Regions from separate parts of the Levilactobacillus suantsaii genome, predicted to be linked through region 3. Evidence: predicted binding sites of a transcription regulator. Region 3 holds the regulator's gene; each other region holds the start of a gene.

Region 1 (4,219 bases), 220 kb from region 3:
TACGCGCTGACTGCTAAGACTGATGGTCGGTTTCTGGGGATGATTGTGGGGTATACCCATAGTGATGTCATGGGGGAACCCACCACTACGGCGGTAGATTTAGGTTATTTTTTGGCTCCGAATGAGTGGGGTCAGGGGCTGATGCCGGAAGCTTTACGGGGGCTGTTACTGGCTTTACGACAGGCGAATAGTCCAATCACCACGTTTTGGGCCACGAGTCAGGCCACGAATAAACGTTCCCAGGGAGTCTTAGTTAAATTAGCTTTCGCTTTAATTGACGATCACGTGATGGCCCCCAGTGCCGGTAATCTGACGTTAGAGCGGCATTTCCTCTATTGCTACCAGCAACCCAAATCATAAGCTTACATTTGGGGCTTGCAAAGTGATAGGGAGATGGGTATACTACGAAGTATCGAATAGAAGAGGCGCGATCAACATGAGTTGCTTTTCCGAGGTGGGCCACACCGATGACGGGAAGCGAAAGGGGCGATCGCCGAAATCTTAATCACCGACCGTGATTGGGGTTGGGTCCTGGTTGAATAAATCAGGGACTGTCGCAACCGAATAGGGGTTGCGGGGCGCTTTCAACGATATTGACTTGGATTTTAACTTCCAATCTCTTTCGTGAAGCCACTTTGCGAAAGAGATTTTTTAGTTCCTGCCTAGGTCGTTTCGAGAAGGTCCTTCTATATACAGAAGGAGGAAAATTTTATGGAACAAAGCATGTCAAACGCGACAACTAGTAAGGCTTCGGATTCGGTTAAGCGGGGCCTAAAGACGCGACACGTTTCCATGATCGCGTTAGGTGGCTGTATTGGGACGGGGTTATTTGTGGCCAGTGGGTCCGCGATTTCTTCGGCCGGCCCCGGGGGCGCGTTAGTGGCGTATACCGCTATGGGCCTAATGGTTTACTTCTTGATGACTAGTCTCGGCGAAATGGCCACGAACATGCCAATCTCCGGGTCGTTTGCGGCGTATTCCGCGAAGTATGTTGACCCAGCTTTGGGCTTTGCCATGGGGTGGAACTACTGGTTTAACTGGGCGATTACCGTGGCGGTCGATATCTCGACGGCGGCGTTAGTCATGAAGTTCTGGTTACCCGGCGTGCCCGGTTGGATTTGGAGCTTGGTTGCGTTGGTCTTAGTCTTTACGATTAACGCGTTATCGGTCCAGGCGTTCGGCGAGACCGAATTTTGGATGTCATTGATTAAGGTAGTCACCATCTTTATCTTCTTAGCGGTGGGGTTGTTAACCATCGTGGGGATCATGGGTGGTCATGCGACCGGCCTCAGCAACTTTACGTACAAGCAAGCCCCGTTCGTAGGTGGTTTTCCCGCTATTTTGAGCGTCTTCGTAGTTGCTGGGTTCTCGTTCCAGGGGACTGAATTGGTCGGCATCACGGCCGGCGAATCGGAAGATCCGTCGCACAGTGTCCCGAAGGCCATCAATCAGGTGTTCTGGCGGATTATTTTATTCTACATTTTAGCTATCTTTGTGATTGCCGCCGTCTTGCCTTACACGAGTCACGATTTACTGGGGTCATCGGCCTCTGACGTCGCTATCAGTCCTTTCACCTTGGTCTTCAAGCGGGCTGGGTTAGCCGCTGCGGCAAGTGTCATGAACGCGGTTATTCTGACGTCTGTCATTTCCGCGGCTAATTCGGGGATGTACGCTTCGACGCGGATGCTATACTCCTTGTCTAAGGAAGGCTACGCGCCTCGCTTCTTGGAACGGACCGGGAAGAACGGGATTCCATACCCGGCGCTGTTTGCGACGACTATCGTCGCGGCCTTAACCTTCTTCAGTAGTATTGCGGGGCCACAGATTTACATGTGGTTAGTTGCTGCTAGTGGGTTGACTGGGTTCATCGCGTGGTTCGGGATTGCGTTATCACACTTCCGCTTCCGGCGAGCATTCATTGCTCAGGGGCATAAGCTGTCTGAATTGAAGTACCATGCAAAGTGGTTCCCGTTTGGGCCGGTCTTAGCGCTGGTTCTGTGTATTGCTGTGATTGTGGGCCAGGACCCGCAGTCCTTCTTCTCCGGTAATTGGGAACAGGTCTTAGTGACCTATATCAGTGTACCGTTAGTCTTGATTCTGTATATTGGGTACAAGTTGAAGAAGCATACGAAGCTGATTCCACTGAGCAAGGTCGATGTGTCGCCGGTTCATCGTGACGGCACGTTGAAGGAAGACGCTAAGCCAGAAGAAGATTAACTTAAAAATTAGCAGATTATGCGAGTGGTCGTGTCGGCCGAAACGCCGATGCGGCCACTTTTTGTGGGGGTCCTTAGCCACATTGGGAAAAGTGGCCCCTGAGAAAAATCACCACGACATGTTGTCTTTTCCTAACCAGGTTGGTACAATATGTGGTGGTGTTTTTGGACGGAACGTTCAAAAATTGGAGAAACGGTTAAGGAAATAAAGGAGAGATAGCATGCTTGTATTATCGGGAACTATTGGGGCTGGCAAAACGAGCCTAACCAGTTTATTGGCTAAACACTTACAAAAACCAGCATTTTATGAATCGGTGGATGATAATAAAATCTTACCGTTATTCTATAAGGATCCCCAGAAGTATGCCTTCTTGCTCCAAATCTACTTTTTAAATAAACGGCTGGATAGCATCAAGGCCGCTAACGCTGATCCAGAAAGCGTGATGGACCGGTCAATCTTTGAAGATTCCCTGTTGTTCCATCTGAACGCGGACCTCGGCCGAGCGACCAACACGGAAGTTGATATTTACGACTCTTTGTTGCAAAACATGATGCAAGAATTACCAGAGGGGACTTACCAAAAGAACCCAGACCTGTTGATTCACATCAACATCTCGTTTGAGACCATGCTAGAACGCATCAAGAAGCGGGGGCGGTCGTACGAGCAGATTGCTAACGACCCGAGCCTATATGACTATTATAAGCAGTTAGACCAACGCTATACGGCTTGGTATGCTGACTACGACAAGTCGCCGAAGATGCAGATCAACGGGGATGAACTGGACTTTGTCGAGGATCCCAGTGCCCGGCAACAGGTCTTACACTTAATCGACGAGAAAATTGCGTCGCTCTAGGACTTGTTTCCTAACAAAAAGTGGGGTATGATAACGGTACTTCAAACACGAGGTGCCTAATCCTAGTAGACGACCAGAGAAGCGGGGAAAGCTGGAAACCGCGACGTCGAATCATTCCAGCACTAATCACGTGGGCGGGTAATGCCGCACGGTGCAAACCGTTATCATGTTCAAGGGTGTTATTGAGGCGACTTAATGACGAACTTGGGTGGTACCGCGAAGGTCTTCGTCCCATGTGACGGAGGCTTTTTTTGTACCATTTGATCAGTAGAAGGGAGAACTAAAATGTTAGATTTAAAGATGATTCGCCAAGAGACCGACATGGTCAAAGAAAAGTTGGCAACTCGCGGTATTCCGGCTAAGGAAATTGATGACTTATTGGCCTTAGATGCCAAACGGCGGGAATTGATTGCGAAGAGTGAGACCATGAAGGCCCAACGTAACCAGGTATCCGATGACATCTCTAAGATGAAGCGGGCGCACGAATCAGCTGACGACCAAATTGCCCAAATGCGACAAGTCAGTGCAGCCATCAAGCAAGCAGACGCCGAACTAGAAACGTTACAAACACAGGTTCACGATGCAGCGGCACAGTTGCCGAATATTCCTAACGATAACGTTCCGGTCGGTCTGGACGAAACAGGGAGTGTGGAAATCCGGAAGTGGGGCGAAAAGCCGAACTTGGACTTCACGCCGAAGGCCCACTATGAACTGGGTGAAGACTTGGACATCCTGGACTTCGAACGGGGAGCCAAGGTCTCTGGTAGCCGGTACCTTTACTATTTGGGTGCTGGGGCGCGCTTAGAACGGGCCGTGTACAACTTCTTCTTGGACCAAAACACCGCAGCGGGCTTTAAAGAAGTTCTGCCACCATACATCGTCAATGACGACTCGATGTACGGGACGGGGCAATTCCCGAAATTCAAGCAAGACGTTTACTCCTTGGAAGGCCAGGACATGACGTTGATTCCCACGGCCGAAGTTCCGTTGGTCAACTATTACCGTGATGAAGTCATCCCGGAAGAGAAGCTACCCGTCTGGTTTACGGCGTTAACGCCCGCTTTCCGGTCTGAGGCTGGGAGTGCCGGCCGAGACACCCGAGGGTTGATTCGGTTGCATCAGTTCAACAAGGTCGAAATGGTGAAGTTC
Region 2 (4,219 bases), 1.2 Mb from region 3:
GATTCGATCTGTTTTAGTTGTCATACTAGCTTCCTTTCTGAATTACCATTTTTTAATCCGCAAGAGGGCTTCCCGAAAACCGGCAACGGCTTCGGGCGATAACCCGGCGATCATCTTGTAGTCCTGCTGTTCCAGATGTTGCGTCACCACGGGGACCAGTTGGCGCCCCTTAGCGGTGAGCGCAAGTTGGCGCTTGCGACTATCGTCAGCCGCCACCACTCGGGTGACTAACTCCCGGTCCACCATCCGCCGAATCAGCAATGACGCGGTCGAGCGCTGAATCTCAAACTCGTGTTCGACGTCGACTTGATAGGTCACCAAGTCTGTTCGGCGACCCAAATAATCGATCACCGACATTTGCATGCCCGTCAACCCATATTTTCGGGCAAAGGCATTCATCTCCAGTGTCATTTGGTTGGTGGCGTCACGCAATAGCCCGCCTAACCGTTTTTCCATCGTCCTACCTCCTTTTTGTTAGTCAGCTAACAATTATAATGAAATTCAGGAAAAAGGCAACCGGTTCCACCCTAAATTAAAAAGGACTCCTCACGGTCGGTCCCGCGGTTAGCCCCTTTAGTTGCGTTCATTACCAAAAATGTCGGTGGCGCAAGTACTGCGCAATCGCCACCATGCACCCGACCATCAATACGATGGTGAAGACCCACGAGATGGGACTATTGGCAATCGGCAGTTTCACGTTCATACCGTAAAAACCGGTCACAATCGTGGGAATCGTCAGCACCAACGACCAGATGGTCAAAAATTTCATGGTCGCGTTCAGGTTGTTGTTCAAGACATTATTAAAGGTCCGCGAAATCCGATCCACGACCTCGGCTTCGGTCGCGGTCATTTCGGAGGTCTGCCGAGCTTCAATGACCGCATCGGCCAATAGTTCCCGGTTCTTATCGGAGAGTTGCTTGCCAAACGGCTTATTGGTCAAATTGACCACCAGCATGGTGTTGTTGCGCGTGGCGCTGACGAAGTACGCCAGACTCTGTTGCAAGTTCGACAGCGCAATCAAATCCTTATTATCGGGAGACTGGTTCAACTGACGGTCTAGTCGGTTCTGTTCGGCATTGATTTTGCGGACAGGACCGATGAACTGGTCGAACAAGATGAAGAAGCTAATCAGGACGAACTCGTTGGTGTCCTGGATGGTCGTGTAGTCCAAGCGTTGCTCCAGGAGTTGGTTGACCCACTGAGTGCGTTTGGTGGTAATCGTGAAGACCCGGTTGCCCTTCAACAGGAGCGTGACTGGCCGGGTGATCGACCGTTGGGCCACGGCGTCGATAATGACTGGCACGTGGAGGACGAACAGTTGGGTGTTTAAGTACTCGTCGCGGTCATAGTGGGACCGTTCGTTTTCATCGGTAACGTAGGTCAAAATCTCATCGGTCAACCCGTACATCTGCTTGAGCTGTTCTCGGTCGGTTTCCCCTTCAACAGCCGCTTCGACCCACACCAGCGCCTGGCCGTCACCGCCTAATTTGCGTTCAGCAATCATGCCCGTTCCCCCCTTGCTCAGCGATGCTTTAAGTGTACCACGTTTCCCCCACCAACCTCCTCTTAGACGCTAAAAAAGGACCCAACTCATTTAAGAATTGGGTCCCTTTAGGGAATTTGAAATTAAAGTCAAGCTAGTTGGTTTCGTTCAACTGACCGGCGTAAGCCGTTTCTTGGGCCACGACCCGTTGCCGTTCCTTTTCGTTGTACCACGGGGAAACCGTGAAGGCCAACACGTCGTTGACCAGGTAAACGGAACTGTTGATAAACATCGCCAACGTCGCGGAGCCTTGGCGGAAGGAAATGAACCAGAGGACCATTTGCGCCAAACCGGAGGCAATCCACCAAACGTACTGATTGTTGAACCGTAGGAAGCAGATGATGCCCGCCGTGAAGCTGATGGCGAAACTAATGGCATCGACCCACGGCCGCGGGTCGTCGGTAAACGCCCCGATGCCCCAACCGGAGATCACGTAAATGACCACCGTGGAAACCAAGGCAATCGCCCAGCTCTTGCTGGTAAAGCGGCGAATCTTGGACGCCATATTGACGTTCCAGTCCGCACTGATCAAGACCGGAATATCCAGGGTCACGACGTACGCCACTTGTTCAAAAATCGTTAAGTAGTTTTTCGCTGCGAAGCCGGTGATGATGAAACAAATCGCCGACAATACTCCCAGAACCCCGTTGACGGACTTGGCAGCATTGATGGCCAGGACACACAGGACCCCGAGCGTCGTACCGATAAAGGTCAGAATCGTTAGGGGCGTGATAGGTTGCCCGACTAACGTCATGACCTGGCACCCCAGGCTAAAGAAGAATAGGTAATAGTTCTGTTGCGGCCAGCCTTTTAATTGGTGGGCCAAAAATTGAAAATAGTGTTGCATGCGAAAAACGCTCCCTCACCGTTTAGTTCGCCACATGTGGTATTTCATCCGGATGAATTCTTGAAATAAGCACAACATGTTGTGCTGTCTTTTTTGACAACGGTTATGATTATAGCATGAAAATCAGCCGAATTTGGGGGAAATTTGAAATTGTTTCATACGCTAAAAGTCAGTGGAAACCGATTCCACCCGGGCCACGCCCCGCGTGAAACACGTTTGCCAGAGAAGAGGCGGTCTCACAAATTTATTAATATGGGGTCATGTTGGCCGCTTATTTCGGACACAACGTCAAAAAAGACTTCTCGCGGCTCGCAAGCCTTGAAAAGTCCACTTCAGGTTTTACTACAACTGCGGGTTAGACCCGGTCGCGTTCAGCATCTGCCTTGCCCCGAGCCGTGACCGCCATCAACATCTGGGTCAGTTGATCCACGATCAACGTCGTTGGGTCCGCAATCTCGATGGTCTCGTTCATCAGTTCGGCCGCCGCTTGGACCACCCGGTAACACTCGATTTCTAGTTGTTCGCCACTGGGCGTCAACGAGAGTGGCCGAATCCGCCGGTCAGCCGATTCATAACTCGGTTCCACGTAACCACGCCGAATCAATTGCGAGATGCCCCGAGAAACGGCCGCCCGAGAAATCCCCCGACTATCCGCGACCGTCGCGGACGTCAATTTCCCCGGCTGTTCCAGGATTTGATGTAAAATTGCAAATTGGTCCACTGAAATCCCCGTAAGTCGTTGGAACCGGGTTGCTGATTTTTCTAACTCACGTTTTAAAGCCATGTAAGTTGTAAACAAGCTTTCAACATGTACGTTCTTACTCTCTTCCACTGTATCAGATCCTTATCTCCGCTGTCGGCCTGTGGGAACCTCCCCGCCGACTTTTAGTCGCGACCCCTATAAAACTGTCTATACAATTGATAATAAAGAACATTATTATAAAAAGTAAGGTCTGTTCCGTTAAGTTATCCCTAAGAAATCATGCCATCCGGTACCACCTGTCCGTGAGGCTACGCCGGCCGAAGACTAGTTTCGCGGTGTATTCGGTTTCAATTGTAACTTTAATCTGGTCATTTGTCTGGTTAATCCGCCATTTTTCGCGAGTTGACGGGCTACCGCCGGCTTTCATCGCCCATTTCTTTCCCCATCAAAAAAGATTCCCCCCACCACGCGTTGGAGGGAATCCATCGCATGACCCCCGCGGGCCACGCAAATTACATCGCCAATTCAATTAATTTTGCGTTTCGGATTCAAGAGATTCATCGGATCCAGTAGCGTCTTCAACTGATGCTGGAGATAATCGACGTTATCGTCCAGTTCCGGTTGGTTCCACTGGTTCTTCATCATCCCCACGGCGTGTTCACCGGAGATGGTACCACCTAACTCCAAGGTCTTCCAGAAGATCCGCCGTAAGGCTTCTAAGACCGCACCGGGGACTTCAGGCTGGTCTTTAGGCCAGACCAAGGTCGGGTGAACGTTGCCGTCGCCAGCGTGTCCCGCCGTGTAGATGGTCACGCCCAGGTCGTGGCCGACCTGTTGGATATAGGCCATCATCGGGGCTAACTGCGACAGTGGCAACGCCATATCTTCCATCAAATGGTTTTGCCCCGCAAAGACCGCCGGCAACATGTCTCGTCGGAGTTGGATGAGTTGCGCTTGTTCGTCTTCATCGGCAGTAACCTGAACATCTTGAGCATCATACTTGGCCAACAGGTCTTTTAAGACCTGGATGTTCGCGTCACTGCTCCCGTCCAAGCGGAAGATCAACATGGCCCCACTCTTGTCAGCGTAATGGGTCTTTTCGTACTTATCCAAAGCCCCAATGGTG
Region 3 (4,219 bases):
CAACTGTTGAGCCGCCTGCTTTTCTTGGGTGCCCTGGGTCGGCACGTACGCCACGTCTAACAAATGGTCAGCCACAATCAACCGGGGTTCATACCCCGTTGCAAAGATATCTTTGCCGGCTTTGACCTTATCACGTTCCGTTACGAACTCGTAAATTTTCGCCGCCGAACGGGTCAACACGTCGGGGGCCAAGTCAGCTTGGTGCGTCTGAATGAAAGCCGTGACTTCAGGATCTTTGGCAACCTTCGCCATCAACTGTTGATAGTTTTTAGTCAAATTCCGTTGGTTCATCAGGTCCTGGAGGCTCTTACTCACATCTTCCATTTAGGACTCCTCCTTTCCGTGGGGTCGTTGCTTAAAGCGGGCAATCCGCGCTTTTAAGTCCGCCTGTTGTTTAGCGGTTAGCTTGGTAGACGCCGCCTTTTTCGTAATTTCGGGGTTTTGGGCCCAATCCGGTAGGGTCTCGGTCACCCCGGTCCCCTGCCGGTAACTGTTCCGGCGTCGGGTCTTGGCTTGTTGGGTCGTTTGTTTGCGCGTCTGAATCTTGACCACCGCCTGTTCAGGTGTCTGAATAGCGGCTTTACTCCAGTCGTTGGCAATCGTGTCCAACAAATTCTTGTTCAGCGTGGGGCGATCTTCATCGACCAATACATGGTAAATCATCAGGTTTAAAACGCCCTGCGAAAACAGGTGCCGACTCGTCAAATCCTGAACGATTCGTTGCTCGCCATTGGTCACAAAACCACCGGTCTGCTCCTTGATTGAAGCTAAGAAGTCAGTGGGTGTCTTGGACGTCGCCGCTTTCAACAGGTGTTGGTTGTTTTTCGCTTCCGCCGTAGTATCAGCCGCTTGGGCCGGTGCGGCACTGGTGGCCGCACTAGTCGCCGCGGTTGGCGCCAATTGCCCGCGGTGTTGTTGTCCAAATTGCTTCACGATTAGGCGTTTGAACTGCTCTGGGTCGAACTGATTGGTAGCCAGATTGGTGGCTTCCCCAATGAAGCGCGCCATGGTCGGTTCATCCATGCCGTAGGTAGCGTGCTCCGTTAAGAATAACTGCCGGTGCGCCTGCACGGACTGCGGGTCAACGTAGGAGTGCGCCAAGATTTCCCCTAAGAGTTGCAGGTCGAAGTCCGCGGCATTCGTTCCAATTTCCGGCGCCGTCGACTTGGCCGTAGTCAAGCGGTCCCGACTACTGGTGATGGTGTTGGGCAGTTGCTTGAGTTCCCCACCAACCACTTGAAAGACGTCCAAGAAGGTCTTGGTGATGTCTTGTCCTTTGACCGGGGCAGCCGGTTTATTTTGGTTGACCAATTCCTGATAGAAATCATCCCCAACGGCGTCCAACAACTGCACACTCAGCAGGTCATCTTTTAAGAAGTCCACCGGTGCCAACGGTGCGTGCAACGTGTAGTTAAACGTTTGGAGGTCGTTGGTCGTTTCGACCGTGGTCGTCAGTAGTCCGGTCGCTTCCAAACGAATTCGGGCCGCATAAAAATGCGCCAGGTCCACCCCAAGCGTCGCGAGTAACACCGCGTGCCGGTGCAAGTGCGTCCGTTTGGGTAACCAAAAGAGGCCGCTAAACGCCGCAGCGGCTAGCGGCCCGATCACGGGCTGATAGAGTTGGCTCAACGTCTGCCAGCTCTGCTCCGTTAAACGATCGGCCAACCGGACGATAAAACCCGTTTTCGGACTCAGTTGATGCCAAGAATCCTCCATGCCTATTTCGCCTCACTTTGCCCCTTTGAGTGGTGATTTTGATCTTGCTGATCTTTTTTTAACTTATCCTTATCCAAAATATCTTTAAGTTCGTTGAAGAAAACGCCAGTATCCTTGAATTGCCGGTAAACACTGGCAAAGCGGATATAGGCAATTTCGTCGACATCGACTAGGCGGTTCATCACGTATTCGCCAATCACTTGGCTGGAGATCTCGTTGACCCCCAACGCCCGAACCTTATTTTCGACCTCGTCGACAATCTTAGCCATGGCGTCCATCCCCACCGGCCGTTTTTCGGCCGAACGGATGATTCCCCGTAAGATTTTCTCCCGGTTAAATTCTTCGCGTGTCCCGTTTTTCTTGATGACGAGTAACGGGGTCACTTCCACGCGTTCAAACGTCGTGAACCGAAAGCCGCAGCTCTCGCACTCCCGACGACGTCGAATCACGCGGCCATCGTCGGTCGGACGACTATCCACGACCCGGGAGCCATTGTGATGACAGTGCGGACACTGCATAATTGGTCACCTCATTTTTACTTTCACTGGTTAATAGTCACGTCGGTCGAGCCAGGTGCCGACACAACGCGGTTTACTTTTTAGTTGCGTCAAGCCATTTTACCACTTGTTGACGCGTTTGGGTAATGTCACCGTCATTGTCGATGACCACATCGGCCAACGCCACCTTACGGGCAAGCGGCCACTGCCGGTCGATGCGCGCCTGCGCGTCAGCGATTGACAAGTGGTCTCTGGCCATCAACCGCTCACGTTGCCGGGGCAAAGTCGTGGTCACGACCAGAACCCCGTCGACCAACGACTGTAGGTAACCCACCTCAAAAAAAGTGGGGGCATCGATGACCACCAATGGGGCCCGCTGCGCTCGATACGCGGCTAACTGCCGCTTGATTTCTCTTTGAATCAACGGGGTCGTAATGGTGGTCAATCGGGCTAATTCGGCCGGGTCATGAAACACCAATTGTCCAAGTTTGTGCCGGTTCAACGTCTGGTCAGCTTGCAGATAATCCGAACCAAAGGTCGCCACGATTTGGCGTAACCCGGAAGTCCCCGGCGCCACTACGATTCGAGCAATGACATCGGCATCGATGATGGGAATGCCATCCGCCTTAAGCCACGCACTCACGGTCGACTTCCCGGTCGCGATGCCTCCAGTCAACCCCCAGACCTTAGTCATCGGCGATCAGCTCCTCAGCGCCCGGAGGCAATGGTTGGCAGTGCGGACAATAGTGCGTTCCCCGTTGGGCCACTTTAATCTTGACAATGGCGGTCCCACACCGGTCACAGGGTTCGCCCTCTCGACCATAGACGTGCAAGTCGTTTTGGAATTGCCCGGCCTCGCCAAAGGCCGTCGAAAAGGAATGCACGGTGGTGCCATGCCCGGCGATGGCCTTCTTGATTTCGGCAATGATAGCCTCTCGTAAGGTGGCCAATTGCGCATCACTGACCGTATTGACCGGCGTCAACGGGTTGATTTTTGATAACCACAAGACCTCATCGGCGTAAATGTTGCCCAAACCGGCAATCCGGGATTGGTCCAGCAAAAACGGCTTGATGACCTTGCGCGATTTGCTAAAAATCTGGCGCATGTAGTCGAGCGTCAACGTGTCGGCCGTGGGTTCGGGGCCCATCTTAGCTAGCGACGGCATCGCCTCGGCTTCCGTGCCGGTCTTGACCAGCCGCATCCGGCCAAACTTACGGGTATCCGTGTAACGCAACTCCCGGTGATCCTGCAAATAAAAGATCACGTGGGTGTGCTTGGTCACGGGGCTCCCTTCAGGTTGCACGTCGTATTTGCCTTCCATCCGCAAATGCGACACCATGGTCAAATCCCCGCTAAAGCGGAAGAGCAAATACTTGCCCCGCCGGTCGATTTTTTCGATCTTACGGCCAATCAGTTCGGCCGTAAAAACTTCGGCGTCGGGGGTGACCATCTTGGGGTAAAAGACCGCCACGTGGTCAATCTGCGCGCCGCCGACCAGTTCGGTCAACCCCCGGCGGACCGTTTCAACTTCTGGTAATTCTGGCATCTCGTTTACTCCCTTCCGCCTATTTCAAATCAAACCAGGTCGGGCCGTAATGGCTTTCGACATTCAACGGGATTTCCAAATCCACAGCTGAATCCATAATCTTCGGGACCAACTTTTCCAAGGTCGCCATTTCTTCAGCCGGTGCTTCGAAAATCAACTCATCGTGGACTTGGAGCAACATGGTCGCCTGCAGGTCTTTGATGGCATCTTCCATCCGAATCATCGCAATCTTGATGATGTCCGCGGCACTTCCTTGAATCGGTGTGTTCATCGCCGTGCGCTCGGCAAACGAGCGCTGGTTGAAGTTGCGTGAGTTGATGTCTGGTAAATACCGGCGCCGATGGGCGATGGTCTCCACATACCCCTGGTCGTGGGCTAATTGGACCATTCGTTCCGTGTAAGCCTTGACGCCCGGATACTCCTGGAAATAGGTGTCGATAAAGCGTTTCGCCTGTTGGC

What was found. Region 3 encodes NrdR, which represses ribonucleotide reductase genes. Its sites were predicted from a motif close to ACACNATATATNGTGT; they were not measured.
Region 1: H3M12_RS11445 (deoxynucleoside kinase) is a predicted target of NrdR. The motif match lies at 2,361-2,376, and genes of this name have one in related genera.
Region 2: pnuC (nicotinamide riboside transporter PnuC) is a predicted target of NrdR. The motif match lies at 2,460-2,475, and genes of this name have one in related genera.

The regions. Positions count from the first base shown of each region.
Region 1 is NZ_CP059603.1:2,416,684-2,420,902, reverse strand. Features, by position in the region: gene H3M12_RS11455 (GNAT family N-acetyltransferase) at 1-360, shown strand, start outside; lysine riboswitch at 413-592, shown strand; gene H3M12_RS11450 (amino acid permease) at 712-2,217, shown strand; gene H3M12_RS11445 (deoxynucleoside kinase) at 2,438-3,070, shown strand; gene serS (serine--tRNA ligase) at 3,356-4,219, shown strand, end outside.
Region 2 is NZ_CP059603.1:1,026,647-1,030,865, reverse strand. Features, by position in the region: gene H3M12_RS13050 (MFS transporter) at 1-24, opposite strand, end outside; gene H3M12_RS04740 (MarR family winged helix-turn-helix transcriptional regulator) at 43-456, opposite strand; gene H3M12_RS04735 (magnesium transporter CorA family protein) at 587-1,504, opposite strand; gene pnuC (nicotinamide riboside transporter PnuC) at 1,638-2,390, opposite strand; gene H3M12_RS04725 (MarR family winged helix-turn-helix transcriptional regulator) at 2,746-3,174, opposite strand; gene H3M12_RS04720 (FAD-binding oxidoreductase) at 3,619-4,219, opposite strand, start outside.
Region 3 is NZ_CP059603.1:2,200,676-2,204,894, forward strand. Features, by position in the region: gene dnaI (primosomal protein DnaI) at 1-324, opposite strand, end outside; gene H3M12_RS10245 (replication initiation and membrane attachment family protein) at 325-1,716, opposite strand; gene nrdR (transcriptional regulator NrdR) at 1,719-2,234, opposite strand; gene coaE (dephospho-CoA kinase) at 2,308-2,907, opposite strand; gene mutM (bifunctional DNA-formamidopyrimidine glycosylase/DNA-(apurinic or apyrimidinic site) lyase) at 2,900-3,760, opposite strand; gene polA (DNA polymerase I) at 3,780-4,219, opposite strand, start outside.